Regions from separate parts of the Streptomyces sp. TG1A-60 genome, predicted to be linked through region 3. Evidence: riboswitches for the same ligand, from Rfam matches in the RefSeq annotation. Region 3 holds a riboswitch; each other region holds the start of a gene.

Region 1 (5,766 bases), 1.7 Mb from region 3:
ACCGACGGCCTGGCCCGCCTCGCCGGCTCCGGCCGCGTCCAGATGCCGTCCCTGGAACTCCTCCCCGCCTCCTACGACCTCCCCGGCGCCCGCCTCCTCGACCTCGTCCAGGTCATGGACCGCATTCGCGCCGAGTGCCCCTGGTCCTCCCAGCAGACCCACAAGGGCCTCGCGAAGTACGGCATCGAGGAGTCGTACGAGCTGGTGGAGGCCATCGAGGAGGGCGACCGCGACGAACTGCGCGAAGAGCTCGGCGACGTCCTCCTCCAGGTCGTCTTCCACGCCCGTATCGCCGAGGACGACCCCGACACCCCCTTCTCCATCGACGACGTCGCCGCCGGCATCGTCACCAAACTCGTCCACCGCCACCCCCACGTCTTCGGCGACGCGACGGCCACGACCCCGGAGGAGGTCAAACAGCACTGGCTGCGCACCAAGGCGATCGAGAAGCGCCGGGAGTCGGTGACCGACGGCATACCCCTCGGCCAGCCGGGCCTCGCCCTCGCCTCGAAGCTGGCGTCCCGGGTGCGCACGGCGGGCCTGAAGGTCCCCGCCCCGACGGGCGAGGGCATCGGATACGAGCTGCTGGCGATGGCGGTACGGGCCGAGGCGGCCGGCGTCGACCCCGAGTCCGCGCTACGGGCGGCGGCCCGGACGTACCGGGACGCCGTGCGGGCCGCCGAGGGGGTTGACGCTTAGAACCGTGTCCTTACGGCTGGTTGCGGCGGGTGGGGGCTTGTACGGGGCGGGTGCCGGACGACCGGACCGGTGGCGGCGCCCCGTGGAGGCGAGCGGCGACCACTCCGTCGCCGCCGGAGGCGACATCGCCGACGCCGTCACCGGCCAGATCTGCGACGCGCCGGTCATCCAGCCCGCACCCTCGGCACGTTCTCGGCGGGGCCGGAGTACGCACGCCCGCGCTGACGGCACTCCACGAAGCCCCGGTGTCCTGACGGCACTCGACGAAGCCCCGGACACTCCGGCTACCGTCGACGAGTGACCAACCAGCCCCATCCCAAGCCCGTAGAAGACGGCGCCCCGGACCTCTTCACCTGGGAATTCGCCACCAACCCCTACCCGGCCTACGCCTGGCTCCGCGACCACGCCCCCGTCCACAGGACACGTCTCCCCAGCGGCGTGGAAGCCTGGCTGGTCACGCGCTACGCGGACGCGAAGCAGGCTCTCGCCGACACGCGTCTGTCCAAGAACCCGGAGTATCACGACGAGCCCGTGCACGCGAAGGGGAAGACCGGCATCCCCGGCGAGCGCAAGGCCGAGTTGATGACGCATCTGCTGAACATCGATCCGCCGGACCACACGCGGCTGCGCCGGCTCGTCTCCAAGGCGTTCACACCCCGCCGGGTCGCCGAGTTCGCGCCCCGAGTCCAGGAGCTGACCGACCACCTCATCGACCGGTTCGCGGACAGGGGCGAAGCCGATCTCATCCACGAGTTCGCCTTCCCCCTCCCCATCTACGCGATCTGCGACCTGCTCGGCGTCCCCCGGGAGGACCAGGACGACTTCCGGGACTGGGCGGGGATGATGATCCGCCACGGCGGCGGCCCACGCGGCGGGGTGGCCCGGTCGGTGAAGAAGATGCGCGGCTATCTCGCCGACCTCATCCACCGCAAGCGCGCGGCGCTGCCCGACGCCCCCGCCCCCGGCGAAGACCTCATCTCCGGGCTCATCCGAGCCTCCGACCACGGTGAGCACCTCACCGAGAACGAGGCAGCGGCGATGGCCTTCATCCTGCTGTTCGCCGGGTTCGAGACGACCGTCAACCTCATCGGGAACGGCACGTACGCCCTCCTCACCCACCCCGGGCAACGCGCCCGTCTCCAGGCATCCCTGGCCGCCGAGGAGACCGCGCTGCTCCAGACCGGTGTCGAGGAACTCCTCCGCTTCGACGGCCCCGTCGAACTCGCCACCTGGCGCTTCGCCACGCGGCCCCTCACGATCGGCGGTGAGGACATCGCGCCCGGTGACCCCGTCCTCGTCGTCCTCGCCGCGGCCGACCGCGACCCGGCCCGCTTCGACGACCCCGACACGCTCGACCTCTCCCGCCGCGACAACCAGCACCTCGGCTACGGCCACGGCATCCACTACTGCCTCGGCGCCCCGCTCGCCCGCCTTGAGGGCCAGACCGCCCTGGCGACGCTTCTCACCCGTCTCCCCGACCTGCGACTCGGAGTGGATCCGGCCGATCTGAGGTGGCGGGGAGGGCTCATCATGCGTGGACTGCGCACGCTTCCGGTGGAGTTCGGTCCGGATCGTCGGCCCCCGAGGGCCCGTGTCGGCCGTTGACGGCCCGCGTCGGCCCCCGGCAACGGCCTCCATCGCCCCCCGCGACAGCCCGTGAGCGGCCGGTAGCAGTACCCCGTTCCGAGCCAGAAGATGACACACCCTCAAGTTCGTGATCTTCACGTGATCTGCGCTGCATTAACTTGTGACAACTGATCGTCTGCCGATACGTTCACGCATCAGTGCGAAGGGTCTGCGCCCGTCGCACAGGTCACCGCTGTCGCGTGAAAGGCAACCGCATGCTCTCCGGGAACGGTCGTCACCGTCGCCCCCGTCAGGCTCCGGCCCTCCTCGTCGCGGCCGGAGTGACCGGCTCGGCCATCGCCATCCCACTCCTCGGCGCCACCGGCGCGAGCGCGGCCAGTGGAACCACCTGGGACCAGGTGGCGGAGTGCGAGAGCGGCGGCTCCTGGAGCGCGGACACCGGCAACGGGCGCTACGGCGGCCTCCAGGTCTCCCAGGAGGACTGGGAGAGGTACGGCGGCCTCGACTACGCGACGAGCGCCGACCGGGCCAGCCGTTCGCAGCAGATAGCGGTCGCCGAGAGGATACTCGCCGACCAGGGCGTCGGCGTCTGGCGCACCTGCGGACTGCTTCACGACCTCGGCGGCGACTCCGGCTCCGCCGACGTGGACACCGGCGTCGCGGGTGACCCGTCGAACTCGGACGGTTCGGATGGTTCGAGCGGTACGAAGGATTCATCTGATTCATCCGGTTCGACCAGCTCGTCCGAATCCTCCGCGTCGTCGGGATCCTCCGGCTCGCCCTCGGGGGTCACCGAGGGTTCCGCCGAGGCTCTCGCCGAATCGGATGATTCGGGAAACTCGGACGAATCGGGTAAATCTGAGCAGAGCGACAGCTCTTCGGTCGTCGACGACAGCGAGACCGGCACCGGCCGCCACCGCGGCGCCAGTGCCGACGAGGCCGCGGGTGCCGGCACGGACGTGACCGACGGCTCCCGTGCCGACTCCTCGCCCTCCGGCCGTCACGCCTCCCGTGGCGGCGACGCGGCGCGCGAGGCCGTGGAGGGGGCGTACACGGTCCGCGCGGGCGACAGTCTGACCGTCATCGCGAAGTCGCTCGGCCTGGACGGCGGATGGCGGCAGCTGTACGCGGAGAACGAGGGCACGGTCGGAACTGACCCGGACCTTATCCTTCCCGGTCAGACCCTCGAAGTCGGTGTCGAAACGGGCGAAAAGTAGCGGGAGTTCAGTCAGGGTTCGCACCTGAATGCCCGTTTTGATCTCGGTGGGAGATGAATCACAGACCCCCTGATCGTCTTTGAAATTCGGCGAATCACGTGATTACGGTCGTGACCGCTCGCCCACAGCGGGCTCATGCGGCCGGCACGCCGAATCCTGCCAACGGCCGCATGGAACAGTCGTCGCGTCAAGCGCCGTAGGCAGGAGCGGGGGACCCAAGGTAAGCGCCGGGTCCGGTGGTTGAGGCCCTTCGGGGCCGCACGGCCGGAACCGGCTCGGGGTGAAGCCGCGCATCGTGAGCCGAGAGGCGAGCGGGCGCGGCCGGGCAACTCAACCGGCCCGAACCCGACAGCTCACCTCGTAGGCGTCGGTGAGGGGATCACTTCATGCTGCTTTCCAGCAAGGGCAAGCACCGCCGCCCGTCCAAGGCTGCCCGCGCCATCGCCGTCGCCGGTGTCACCGGTGCCGCCGCCATCGCCGCTCCGCTGATGGCCGCCGGCAGCGCCTCGGCCGCCACCGCCTCCGAGTGGGACGCCGTCGCCCAGTGCGAGTCGGGCGGGAACTGGTCCATCAACACCGGCAACGGCTACTACGGCGGCCTGCAGTTCGCCGCCTCCACCTGGGCCGGCTACGGCGGTACGCAGTACGCCCCCACCGCCGACCAGGCGAGCAAGGCCCAGCAGATCGCCGTCGCCGAGAAGGTCCTCGCGGGCCAGGGCAAGGGTGCCTGGCCGGTCTGCGGCACCGGCCTGTCCGGCGCCTCGTACGACGGCGCCGCCGCCTCCGGCGGCAGTTCGAACTCCGGCTCCTCCAACTCCTCCTCGCAGGGGAGCACGCAGGAGAACACGCAGAAGAGCACCCAGGAGAACCGCGCCTCCCGCTCCTCCGAGCGCCCCACCGTCGAGACCCCGACCGGCAAGAAGGTCGAGAAGGGCGACGGCGAGTACAAGGTCGTCAGCGGCGACACCCTCAGCGGCATCGCCGCGAAGAAGAACGTCAAGGGTGGCTGGGAGAAGCTCTACGAGCTGAACGAGGACATCGTCGACGACGCCGACTTCATCTACCCGGGCCAGCAGCTCCACCTGAGCTGACCCTCCGGACCGCCACGGTCGCCGGTCCCGGCCGCCCCCACGGCCGGGACCGGCGGGGCCGGTTCGGCCGGGCCGGAAGGCAGGCCGCTCACCGGCTGAACCGCAGCCCGCTCACATCCGTGTTCTCCATAGTGAAGACCTCGTGAGGGCCGTCCCCCCGTCCCCCACGAGCTCCCCGCCCCGGTGCGCATTCCCCCGTACGCACCGGGGCGGGGCTTTTTCTTTTCCCGTTCACCCCTTTTCCCGTTCACCCCCTCTTTGTTCCGTCCGGGAACAATGGGTAGTGTCTGGCTGTCCACGAGACGGTCGGTCGGCTGCCGGCCGCCCCGGGGCGGTTAGGCTCTAGTCGCCATCGCGTCACACCCCAAGAAGGAGATGCTCGTGCCGTCCATCGACGTCGTCGTAGCCCGGGAAATCCTGGACTCCCGAGGCAACCCCACGGTCGAGGTCGAGGTCGGCCTCGACGACGGCAGCACCGGTCGTGCCGCCGTTCCGTCCGGCGCCTCCACCGGTGCCTTCGAGGCCGTCGAGCTCCGTGACGGCGACCCCAACCGTTACCTCGGCAAGGGCGTGGAGAAGGCCGTCCTCGCGGTCATCGAGCAGATCGGCCCGGAGCTCGTCGGCTACGACGCCACCGAGCAGCGCCTCATCGACCAGGCGATGTTCGACCTGGACGCCACCGACAACAAGGGCTCCCTCGGCGCCAACGCCATCCTCGGCGTCTCCCTCGCCGTCGCCCACGCCGCCTCCGAGGCGTCCGACCTCCCCCTCTTCCGCTACCTGGGCGGCCCGAACGCGCACCTGCTGCCCGTTCCGATGATGAACATCCTGAACGGCGGCTCGCACGCCGACTCCAACGTGGACATCCAGGAGTTCATGATCGCCCCCATCGGCGCGGAGTCCTTCTCCGAGGCCCTGCGCTGGGGCGCGGAGGTCTACCACACCCTCAAGAAGGTGCTGAAGACCAAGGGCCTGTCCACCGGCCTCGGCGACGAGGGCGGCTTCGCCCCGAACCTGGAGTCCAACCGCGCCGCCCTCGACCTCATCATCGAGGCGATCAAGGAGGCCGGCTACACCCCCGGCGAGCAGATCGCCCTGGCCCTCGACGTCGCCGCCTCCGAGTTCTACAAGGACGGCTCCTACGTCTTCGAGGGCAAGGAGCGCTCCGCCGC
Region 2 (5,766 bases), 1.3 Mb from region 3:
GCGGCGCCCAGCGGCTCCAGCAGCATGCGCATCTCCAGCAGATCGGCGGCCTCCTGCTCGGTCGGCTCGGCGACGCACGCGCCCGCGTGTCGGCGGGTCACCACGAAGCCCTCGGCCTCCAGCGTGCGCAGCGCCTCGCGCACGGGGACGCGGCTGACGCCGTACCGGCGTGCGAGCAGTTCCTCGGTGAGGCGGCTGCCGCGCTCGTAGACACCCGCGACGATGTCATCACGGATCGCCGTGCATACCGAATGCGCCGGAATACGCATACCGACCTCCGCCTTAAGCCCCGTGAAACGTCGATGATTGACGCGTGTTCCAGCGACTCTATTGCAGCGAGCCGGAATTTCCGATGGCAGGCCGGAATCCATGGATATTTTTTGGACATCGGGTACGCCACAACGAGGAAAGCCCCGGCTCGGCGAGCCGGGGCCTCCCGCGAAGCACTGTGAGCGCGTCAGACGTTCACGCCGTGCGAGCGCAGGTACGCGAGGGGATCGATGTCCGAGCCGTACTCGGCCGTCGTCCGCGCCTCGAAGTGCAGATGCGCGCCGGTGACGTTGCCGGTCGCCCCGGAAAGGCCTATCTGCTGGCCCGGGGTGACCGTCTGGCCGACGGAGACGGCGATGGACGACAGGTGGCCGTACTGGGTGTACGTGCCGTCGTTCATCCTGATGATGATGTTGTTGCCGTACGAGCCCCCCAGCCCGCCTCGACGACGGTGCCGGAGCCCACCGCCTGGACGGCGGTGCCGGCCGCGGCGTGGAAGTCGACGCCGGTGTGGCTACCGGAGGACCAGACGGCGCCGCCGGCCTTGTAGCCGGTGGAGACGTACGAGCCGCTGATCGGGGCGACGTAGGAGTTGAGGCGCTCACGCTCGGCGGCGCGGGCGGCACGCGCCTTGATCTCCTCGCGCTCCTCGGCGGCGGCACGTTCCTGTTCGGCCTTCTCGGCGGCGGCCTTCCTGGCCGCCTCCTGTGCCTTCTTCTTGACGGCGGCCACCTCGGCGGCCTGCTGCTGGGCGACGGCTTGGGCGTCGACCTGCTCGGCGACCGTGTCCCCGAGGGTGATGATCTGGTTCAGTCCGGTCTGCTCGGGAGCCGGCTCCGCGGCGAGCGCGGGAGCGGCGAGGGTTCCGATGACACCGGTGCCGGTGAGAGCGGCGACGCCCACGTTCCTCGTGGTCGCGCGCTTCACGCGGCCGGGTCGGCGGTGCTTCCCGGGGGCGCGGGTGAACGCCATGAAGTGGCTGGTCCTTTCCTTCCCTCTCGCCTACCGGGTTAGCTGACGGGTTCGGAGCAGGAAGGTCTCCTACGGAAACCCCTCGTGTCGCGGCGCTTCGCGAAGGGCGTCCGATTCACCCCAGGGACTGCGGTGGGTCCCCGGCTCCCCTGGCTCGCGCCATACGGGGACTCGGCGATGACTGTCCGGTGCCGCGGCTGCGGCGGACTGCTGACGAACAGCCGGACTGACGCTAAGCGGGCCGTCCTCGAAATAACAAACGAATCACGGGTTTTGTAGCGCACGCCACAGGGCAGACGTGCAACCTCTGCCATCAATATGGACAAACAGGGGCCCCGGTGACTCCTCAGTCACCGGGGCCCCTTCTGTACGCCGCCTTCCGTCCTGCCTCTACTCCGCCGGTACGACGGTGACTTCGCCGATACCGAGGGCCCTGACCGGCTCCTCGATCGCGGCGGCGTCGCCGACGAGGACGGTCACCAGACGGTCCACCGGGAAGGCGCTCACGGCGGCCACGGTGGCCTCCACCGTGCCGGTGGCGGCGAGTTGCCGGTAGAGCGTCGACTGGTAGTCGTCCGGCAGGTACTGCTCGACCTGGTCGGCCAGTGTGCTCGCCACGGCCGCGGCGGTCTCGAACTTGAGGGGGGCGACCCCGACGAGGTTCTGTACGGCGACGTCGCGCTCGGCGTCGGTCAGACCCTCGGCGGCGAGGGTGCGCAGCACCGTCCACAGGTCGTCGAGCGCCGGCCCGGTGTTCGGCGTGTCGACCGAGCCGCTGACGGCTAGCATCGCGGTGCCCGAGCCGTCGGGCGCCGAGCGCAGCACCTGGCCGAACGCGCGCACGCCGTAGGTGTAGCCCTTCTCCTCGCGCAGGACCCGGTCCAGACGGGAGGTGAGGGTGCCGCCGAGGCAGTAGGTGCCGAGCACCTGGGCCGGCCACACGCGGTCGTGCCGGTCGGCGCCCACTCGGCCGATGAGCAACTGGGTCTGGACGGAGCCGGGACGGTCCACGATGATCACCCGCCCGGTGTCGTCGGCGGTCACCGACGGCACCGGGCGCGGCTTGGCCGGGGAGCTGGTCCAGGCGCCCAGGGTGTCGCCGAGCACCGCGTCGAGGTCGACACCGGTGAGGTCGCCGACGACCACGGCGGTGGCCGTCGCGGGGCGCACGTGCCTCTCGTAGAAGGCGCGTACGGCCGCGGAGTCGATGCCCTCGACGGTCTCCTCGGTGCCCTGGCGGGGGCGCGACATGCGCGAGTCGGCCGGAAACAGCTGCTTGGACAGCTCCTTCGCCGCCCGGCGGCCCGGGTTGGCCGTCTCGTGCGGGATCTCGTCGAGCCGGTTTGCCACCAGCCGCTCGATCTCGCTGTCGGCGAACGCGGGTGCCCGCAGGGCGTCGGCGAGCAGGCCGAGCGCCTTCGCCAACCGGGACACGGGCACTTCCAGGGACAGGCGTACACCGGGGTGGTCCGCGTGCGAGTCCAGGGTGGCGCCGCAACGCTCCAGCTCGGCGGCGAACTCCTCGGCGGAGTGCTTGTCGGTGCCCTCGGAGAACGCCCTGGTCATGATGGTGGCGACGCCGTCGAGGCCGGCCGGCTCGGCGTCCAGAGGCGCGTCGAGGAGCACCTCGACGGCGACGACCTGCTGGCCGGGACGGTGGCAGCGCAGCACGGTCATGCCGTTGTCCAGGGTGCCGCGCTCGGGCGCCGGGAAGGCCCAGGGCCTGGCCTCGCCGGCCTGGGGCTGCGGGTGGAAGTCCATGGTCGCGAGATCGGTCACTTCTCCGACTCCTCGTTCTCGTCGGTGGTTTCGGCGGCCTGCGCCGCGGCGGCCTCCTCTTCCTCGTCGCCGGCGACGGGCTCGTAGACGAGCACCGCGCGGTTGTCGGGCCGCAGGCGCGCCTTGGCGACCTCCTGGACCTCTTCGGCCGTCACCTCCAACACGCGGTCGACGGCGGTGAGGGCGAGCTTCGGGTCGCCGAACAGGACCGCGAACCGGCACAGTTCGTCGGCGCGGCCCGCGACCGTGCCCAGCCGGTCCAGCCACTCGCGCTCCAACTGGGCCTGGGCACGCTCCATCTCCTCCGCCGTGGGGCCCTCCGCGGCGAACCGGGCGAGCTCCTCGTCGACGGCGGCCTCGATGACGGGTACCTCGACATCGCCCGAGGTCTTCACGTCCAGCCACGCCATGGAGGGCGCGCCGGCCAGCCGCAGCAGACCGAACCCTGCCGCCACGGCCGTACGGTCACGGCGTACGAGCCGGTTGTACAGGCGGGAGGACTCGCCGCCGCCGAGGATCGTGAGCGCCAGGTCGGCCGCGTCGCACCCGCGCGTGCCGTCCTCCGGCAGGCGGTAGGCGGCCATCAACGCGCGCGCGGGCACGTTCTCCTCGACGACCTCGCGCAGTTGCTCGCCCACGACGTCGGGCAGCGCGCCGCTCCGCGGTTCGGGTTTGCCGTCGTAGGAGGGGATGGAGCCGAAGTACTTCTCGACCCAGGCGAGCGTCTGGTCCGGGTCGATGTCGCCGACGATCGACAGGACGGCGTTGTTGGGCGCGTAGTACGTCCGGAAGAACTGGCGGGCGTCCTCCAGGCTCGCCGCCTCCAGGTCGTCCATCGAGCCGATCGGCGTGTGGCGGTAGGGGTGGCCCTCCGGGTAGGCCAGGCGGAAGATCCGCTCGAAGGCGGTGCCGTACGGCACGTTGTCGTAGCGCTGCCGACGCTCGTTCTTGACGACGTCCCGCTGGTTGTCCAGGTTCTTCTGGTCGAGCGCGACCAGCAGGCTGCCCATGCGGTCGGCCTCCAGCCAGAGCGCGAGCTCCAGCTGGTGGGTGGGCATGGTCTCGAAGTAGTTGGTGCGCTCCCAGCTGGTCGTGCCGTTCAGCGAACCGCCCGCGCCCTGGACCAGCTCGAAGTGCCCGTTGCCCTGTACCTGCCCGGAGCCCTGGAACATCAGGTGCTCGAAGAGGTGGGCGAGACCTGTGCGGCCCTCGACCTCGTGGCGCGAGCCGACGTCGTACCAGAGGCACACCGCGGCGACCGGGGTCAGGTGGTCCTCGGAGAGCACCACGCGCAGGCCGTTGTCCAGGCGGTGCTCCTTCACTGTCAGGCCTCCGGAGCCTGCCTCGGCTGTGGCCGTGTGACCCATGGGCATGTACGTCCCTTCGATCGCTGTGCTGTGGTCGCGGAATCCGTCGCCGAGTCCGTCGTGGAATCGTCGTGGGACCGCCGTTTTCCTGCCGGTCCTGCCACTGTATGCAAGCGCGCGGGCCCCCGGAGAAGTTCCCGCGTCGCGTACGCCGAGAGCGAGACCGGAGGTTGCGGGGCGCGAAGGGTTGGTTAAGGTCGGCGCACACGGTTGACGCGACGGCCCCGAAGGCCGGGGCGTGCGGTCGACGCCGGGTCGTGTCCGCGTTGTCAGTGCGGCAGTCCACAATGGTCCGCATCAGACCCTGTTCCCGTCTCGGCGCGAGCGCGCCGCGGACGTGAGCGCCCCGTAGGTGAGCGACCAGAAAAAGAGGAGCCGGCAGCGATGGCCCGCCGCAGCACGAAGACCCCGCCGCCCGACGACGCGTACGAGGAGCGGATCCTCGACATCGACGTCGTCGACGAGATGCAGGGCTCCTTCCTGGAGTACGCGTACTCGGTCATCTACTCCCGAGCCCTGCCGGACGCCCGGGACGGCCTGAAGCCGGTGCACCGCCGGATCGTCTACCAGATGAACGAGATGGGCCTGCGCCCCGACCGCGGCTATGTGAAGTGCGCCCGCGTCGTCGGCGAGGTCATGGGTAAGTTGCACCCGCACGGCGACTCCTCGATCTACGACGCCCTGGTGCGCCTCGCCCAGCCCTTCTCCATGCGGCTCCCCCTGGTCGACGGCCACGGCAACTTCGGCTCGCTGGGCAACGACGACCCGCCGGCCGCCATGCGGTACACCGAGTGCCGGATGGCCGACGCGACGAGCCTGATGACGGAGTCGATCGAGGAGAACACGGTCGACTTCGCGCCCAACTACGACGGCCAGGAGCAGGAGCCGGTGGCGCTGCCCGCCGCATTCCCGAACCTGCTGGTGAACGGCGCGTCGGGCATCGCCGTCGGCATGGCCACCAACATGCCGCCGCACAACCTGAGCGAGGTCATCACCGCCGCCCGCCACCTCATCAGGCACCCGAACGCCGACCTGGACACGCTGATGAAGCACGTGCCGGGCCCCGACCTGCCCACCGGCGGCCGGATCGTCGGTCTCTCCGGGGTCAGGGACGCGTACGAGACGGGCCGCGGCACCTTCAAGATCCGCGCCACGGTGGCCGTGGAGAACGTGACGGCCCGCCGCAAGGGCCTCGTCGTCACCGAACTGCCCTTCACCGTCGGCCCGGAGAAGGTGATCGCCAAGATCAAGGACCTGGTCGGCTCGAAGAAGCTGCAGGGCATCGCCGACGTCAAGGACCTCACCGACCGCCAGCACGGCCTGCGTCTCGTCATCGAGATCAAGAACGGCTTCGTGCCTGAGGCCGTTCTCGAGCAGC
Region 3 (5,766 bases):
GAAGACCGTACCGGAGCCGAACTCGCCCGTGACCTGGTCGCCGAGGGAGTTCAGGAACCCGTCGACGCGGGCGTCACCACCCGCGTCGGAGCCGCCGCCGGTGGGCATGCCGCCCTCGGTGCCGCTGTCGAACTCGGCGATGGTGCTCCAGCCCTTGCCGATGGTCTTCAGCCCGTCGAGTCCGCTCGCGAACCCCTCCTCGGAGCCGTCGTGGCCCCTGGCGTCCTTGTGCGCCGCGCCCTTGCCTGACTCGTCGGCCTTGTTGTCGTGGTGGCCCGACTCCTCCATCTCGTCGGCCTCGGTGACCTTCGCGCCCTTCGGTGGCTCGAAGTCGAACGTCGACGCGGCGGGCTTGCCGAAGTCGACCTTGGTGAAGCCCGCGTCCACGACGGCCGCGCCGCCGCTCGCCGGGGTGAGCGTGAACTTCAGCGGCAGCCCCGTCTTCGCGTCCACGGCGATCGAGATCGCCCCGACCGTCGAACCGGACTGCTTCGGCTGGATCACCAGCTTGTACGCGTCCCGCCCGGCGACCTGCGCGGTCCCGTCGACGGTCACGGACGTGGTGTCGTCGACGGCCTTCAGGGCCTCCTCGGCGAGCTCCCGGGGTGTGGCGGGCACGTCCTCGGTGGCGCCGGGAGCGCCCTTGTGGGCCTTGTGGTCCTTGCCATCCTCGGCCCCGGTCGCGTGGTACACCTCGTTCGAGGCACTGTCGTACGCCCACAGGTCGTCGCCGTTGTGGATGACGCTGTACTCGGCCGCGTCGTCCAGCAGCGACAGCTTCTGCTTGTCGGGGCCGTCGGCGGCGACCCGCAACGTGTGGGTCCCGGAGGCGAGTTCGAGGAGCTTGGCGGAAGGGTCGGCGGCCGATCCGCCGTCGCCCTCGGAAGGGTCCTGCGCGAGGCCGCCCGCCAGACCGCCCAGATCGGGCAGGCCCAGATCCGTGGTGATCTTCACCGTGCCGGACACCTGCTGCACGTCCGAGGCAGCGATCTTCTCGATGAGTTCCTGTGCGCTGATCTTCGGCAGATCGGGGTCACCGGAGCCGGCGAAGGCCGGGACGAGCCCGATGGTCGCGGCCGCCACGCCCAGCACGGTGACCGGGACGACATAGCGCGCCGCCTTGCGTCGCCGTGCCGAGCGCTTCTCCTCGACCTCGGCCGCGAGCACGGCCGCGTCACCGGCCCGGCCGCTGTCGTCGGTTTCGTACGGTGCCATGTGTGCCTTACCTCCGTCGTCGGCGGCGGCGTCTGCTCAGAGCCGCCATTCTCACCCGAATCGGTGAGGAGTGGTGATACCCATCTGACCAAATCGGCCGCCGGGAATCGTCAGACTCGGGGCTCAACTCCACGTACTGCTACGGGATGACATGACAAGGCAACACCGGTCCGAACCCGTAGGGGTCGTCGGGGTCGCGAAAGGGCACGCGACGGCGCCGCCGAGCGCGGCGGGCCCGGCAACCCCTTCGCGCAGCTCCCAGCTCGTGGAGGGGGCGGGCAGGGGCGGCGAGGGCCGTTCGGGCGCCTAACCCGCCCGGTGCACGACCGCGTCGCACAGCTCCACGAGCGCGGCCTTCGCGTCGCACTCCGGCAGGGGCGTCAGCACGGCGCGCGCCTCCTCGGCGTAGCGGATCGTGTCGCGGCGGGCCTGTTCCAGGGCGGGGTGGACGCGGAGCCGGGTGAGGGCCTCGGCGTGCCGGGCCTCGTCGGTGAGATCGGAGTCGAGCAGCTCGCACAGGGCGATGTCGTCCGGCAGCCCCAGCCGTCCCGCCCGCTCGCGCAGCCGCAGCACCGGCATGGTCGGCACGCCCTCGCGGAGATCCGTCCCCGGTGTCTTGCCGGACTCGTGCGAGTCGGAGGCGATGTCGAGGACGTCGTCCGCGAGCTGGAAGGCGACGCCGAGCCGCTCCCCGTACTGGGTCAGCACGTCGACCACCGTCCCGTCGGCTCCCGCCATCAGCGCGCCGAGCCGTCCGGCGACCGCGACCAGGGAGCCGGTCTTGCCGCCGAGCACATCGAGGTAGTGCTCGATCGGGTCGCGTCCGTCGCGCGGCCCCGCCGTCTCCAGGATCTGCCCGGTGACCAGCCGCTCGAAGGCCTCGGCCTGGATACGGACGGCGTCCGGACCGAGGTCGGCGAGGACATGCGAGGCACGGGCAAAAAGGAAATCGCCGGTCAGAACGGCCAGGGAGTTGTCCCAGCGCGCGTTCGCACTCGGCACGCCCCGGCGCACCTCGGCCTCGTCCATCACGTCGTCGTGGTACAGCGTGGCGAGATGCGTCAGCTCGACCACCACGGCCGAGGGCACGACCCCCGGCGCGTACGGGTCGCCGAACTGCGCCGCGAGCATCACCAGCAGCGGCCGGAACCGCTTGCCGCCCGCGCGCAGCAGGTGCTGGGCGGCCTCCTGGATGAAGGGCACCTCGCTCTTGGTGGCTTCGAGCAGACCCTCCTCGACGGCCGCTATTCCGGCCTGGACATCGGCTTCGAGAGCCTGGTCCCGCGCGCTCAGCCCAAACGGCTCGACGACGGTCACGAGGGTTCTCCTGTCTGCTGACGTCTGCTGACGGTCACACGGTCGGTCTCACGGTCGATGACAAAGTTTGTCGATCTGTCGCTGCCATCACCCGAGTCAGCGTATCCGGTCACCTTTCGATCGCCACGAGCGCCCACGGGTTCGCCCGGGGTGGTATGGGACCGCACTCTCCGTATTGCTGATCAACTGATGCGCGCCGATATCCGCCGACGCACACGCCACGCCCCGGCCCGCACGGCGCACCAGGTACCGGCCCGCACGGCGCCCCCGCACACGGTCGCGTACGGCGCCCCACGCGACGCCCCGTCCCGGGCGCCCGCGCCCCCTTCCCGTCCCGCACACACCCCTGCCACCCTCGGCCCGAGTTGACCGATTTGCGGAGTACCGCCCACTTCACCCGACTCCTCTCGTGAGTTGAGTCACGCGCTCCCCGTGCGACACCTTCGCCCCACCCCGTGGATTCTCCCTTTGCGGTAGGCAAGTTGAGCCGCACCCCGCACCCGCACCAGAACGCCGGAACACGACGAAGTCAAGGTCAACTGGATCAATCCACCCAACCGGGACTTGTTCCTGCCATGTGCTCTCGCATACGTTCACACCTCGTCCGGACGGATCGCCGAATCCTGCCGCCGCCCGGACTCCCCACCCACCACTCATCCACGCACGGCAGGAGCGGGGGACCCAGGCAAGCCGCCGGTCCGTCTTTCCCCATCGGACCGGCTAGGGGTGAAGCCACGCGCAGTACGAGCGGACGCGGCACGCACAGCGACCGCCGGACGACGCGCGCGGCCGGGCATCTCCAGCCCGAACCCGACAGCTCACCTCGCAGGCGCCGGAGAGGAATCCTCATGCCCGCACGAGGCAAGCACCGTCGCCCCAGAACCAACCCGCTGACCCGTGGTGTCGTCGCCGCCGGAACCGGCGGGGCCGCACTCGTCCTCCCGCTCGTGGTCGCCACCACCGCGAACGCCGCCGTACCGGCCCAGGCCGCCACCTCCGTACAGTCAGCCCCGCGGTCCGCGCCGGCCGCGGCGGCCAAGTCCCTTACGTACACCGTGGTCTCCGGTGACACGCTCTCCTCGATCGCGCGCAAGCACGGCACGAGCGGCGGCTGGCAGCGGCTCTACAAGGACAACCGCGCGGCCGTCGGCGACAACCCCGCGCTGATCCACCCGGGCCTGAAGCTGGCAGTGAAGGCGAAGAAGTCGTCCACCGCGCCGAAGGCCTCCGCGTCCGGCATGGCGTCCAAGGCCTCCACGGCCACACAGGCGTCGCTCAAGACGTACACGAACGACCTCGACGGCTGGATCCGCGAGTCGCTGGACATCATGGCGCAAAAGGGAATCCCCGGGACGTACAACGGGATTTACCGCAACATCATGCGGGAGTCGTCGGGCAACCCGCAGGCCATCAACAACTGGGACTCCAACGCCGCCGCGGGCACCCCGTCGAAGGGTCTCCTGCAGGTCATCGACCCGACCTTCGCCGCCTACCACGTGGCCGGCACCCCGTACGACCCCTACGACCCGGTCGCGAACATCACGGCGGCGTGCAACTACGCCGCCGCGCGGTACGGCTCGATCGACAACGTCTTCGGGCCGTACTGAACCGGGCGTGCTGAACCGGCCGTACCGAAGCAGGCGTGCTGACCCTGCCGTGCTGAACCCCTCGCCCAGGGCCTGATCCGCCGACAGGCCCTGGGCACACGGGCACACGGGCACACGGGCGCTACGAGAACAGCCGGTCCAGCACCACAGCGATCCCGTCCTCCTCGTTCGAGAGGGTCACCTCGTCGGCGACGGCCTTGAGTTCGGGGTGGGCGTTGGCCATGGCGACCCCGTGCGCGGCCCAGTCGAACATCGGGATGTCGTTGGGCATGTCACCGAAGGCGATGGTCTCGGCCGGAGTCAGTCCGAGATGGTCGGCGGCCAGGGCGAGGCCCGTCGCCTTGGTGATGCCGCACGGCTGGAGTTCGACGGTGCCGGGCCCCGACATGGTGACCGTCGCCAGCGAACCGACCGCCATGCGCGCCGCCGAGGCCAACTCGTCGTCGGACAGACAGGGATGGCGCAGCAGCACCTTGCTGATGGGCTCGCACCACAGGTCGTCCCGGCGCGGCACGCGTACGGCGGGCAGCGTGGGGTGCGGCATGAGGTAGCCGGGCTCGATCAGGGTGAGGCCGTCGGCCCCGTCCTGGTCGACGGCCGCGTACAGCTGTCCGACCTCGGCCTCGATCTTGCCGAGCGCGGTCTCGGCGAGTTCCCGGTCCAGGGTGACGGACCAGAGCAGCCGGTTCGCGCCGGTGTCGTACAACTGCGCGCCCTGCCCGCACACCGCGAGCCCCCTGCTGCCTAGGTCCTCCAGCAGCGGGCGCGCTCTCGGCGCCGGCCGTCCCGTCACCACGAGGTGCTGAGCACCGGCCTCCGTGGCCCGCGCCAGCGCGGCGAGGGACCGGTCGGAGAGCGTGTCGTCACTGCGCAGGAGCGTTCCGTCCAGGTCAGTTGCGATGAGTGTATACGCGGTGGGAGCGGCCATGATCAGAGAATACGGATGCGGCGCCCCATCGGTTCGACGCGAGCCGGACGACGTCCGGCACCCCGACAGCGGTACCGCACCCCAACGTCAACTCCCTTTTCCCGAAATGTTGTTCAGCGGAGCGTCACGGTCTCGCCCCTGAGGGGGCCGCACTCCACGGACCGGACCCGGCTTCCCGGAACCGCCTCACCCGTGCACCGCCGCGAGATGCCGAGCCAACCGAGGCGAGGCGAACTGCGTCCCGCACACGAACCGCATCACCGGCCCGTACGACGCCGCCGCCGGCAGCCCCGTGAAGTACAGCCCCGGTATCGAGGCCCGGAACCCCGCCCCCAGAACCGGCGCACCCCGGCTGACAGCCAGCTCGGTACGGAGTTCATGCCCCAGGAAGCCCATCGACCCGAGGTCGACGCGGTAGCCGGTCGCCGCGATGACATGGTCGGCGGCCAGTTCCTCGGTCCGGCCCTCATGGCTCCGCAGGGTCAGCCGCGGGCGCCCGTCGATGACGCCGGACCGCACGACCCGCGCCACCTCGCACACCTCGACCCGCCCCTCGAACCGCTCCCGCAGCCACCACGCGCCGAGCGGCCCGAGCACCCGGCGGACCAGGAAGTGCCGGGTGGTGGCGGGCAGGTACCGGTAGGGGTGCGGGTAGTAGCTGAGCGCGTACAGCGACCAGGCCCGGCCGAACGGTGACTC

The links. Region 3 has a riboswitch for cyclic di-AMP ahead of WBG99_RS13770 (LysM peptidoglycan-binding domain-containing protein). Riboswitches for the same ligand answer to the same signal wherever they lie in the genome.
Positions count from the first base shown of each region.
Region 1: linked by a shared signal. The riboswitch ahead of WBG99_RS21515 (transglycosylase family protein) and the one ahead of WBG99_RS13770 (LysM peptidoglycan-binding domain-containing protein) in region 3 are both predicted to bind cyclic di-AMP.
Region 2: linked by a shared signal. The riboswitch ahead of WBG99_RS08125 (M23 family metallopeptidase) and the one ahead of WBG99_RS13770 (LysM peptidoglycan-binding domain-containing protein) in region 3 are both predicted to bind cyclic di-AMP.

Region 1 is NZ_CP147520.1:4,940,526-4,946,291, forward strand. Features, by position in the region: gene WBG99_RS21495 (nucleoside triphosphate pyrophosphohydrolase) at 1-699, shown strand, start outside; gene WBG99_RS21500 (hypothetical protein) at 704-1,000, shown strand; gene WBG99_RS21505 (cytochrome P450) at 997-2,304, shown strand; gene WBG99_RS21510 (transglycosylase family protein) at 2,541-3,503, shown strand; cyclic di-AMP (ydaO/yuaA leader) riboswitch at 3,686-3,885, shown strand; gene WBG99_RS21515 (transglycosylase family protein) at 3,890-4,594, shown strand; gene eno (phosphopyruvate hydratase) at 4,976-5,766, shown strand, end outside.
Region 2 is NZ_CP147520.1:1,996,276-2,002,041, forward strand. Features, by position in the region: gene WBG99_RS08120 (GntR family transcriptional regulator) at 1-269, opposite strand, end outside; partial or broken gene WBG99_RS08125 (M23 family metallopeptidase) at 458-1,242, opposite strand; cyclic di-AMP (ydaO/yuaA leader) riboswitch at 1,255-1,429, opposite strand; gene WBG99_RS08130 (pitrilysin family protein) at 1,633-3,021, opposite strand; gene WBG99_RS08135 (pitrilysin family protein) at 3,018-4,394, opposite strand; gene WBG99_RS08140 (DNA topoisomerase IV subunit A) at 4,773-5,766, shown strand, end outside.
Region 3 is NZ_CP147520.1:3,284,114-3,289,879, forward strand. Features, by position in the region: gene WBG99_RS13760 (DUF2092 domain-containing protein) at 1-1,215, opposite strand, end outside; gene WBG99_RS13765 (polyprenyl synthetase family protein) at 1,522-2,532, opposite strand; cyclic di-AMP (ydaO/yuaA leader) riboswitch at 3,177-3,379, shown strand; gene WBG99_RS13770 (LysM peptidoglycan-binding domain-containing protein) at 3,381-4,139, shown strand; gene WBG99_RS13775 (HAD family hydrolase) at 4,261-5,067, opposite strand; gene WBG99_RS13780 (FAD-dependent oxidoreductase) at 5,254-5,766, opposite strand, start outside.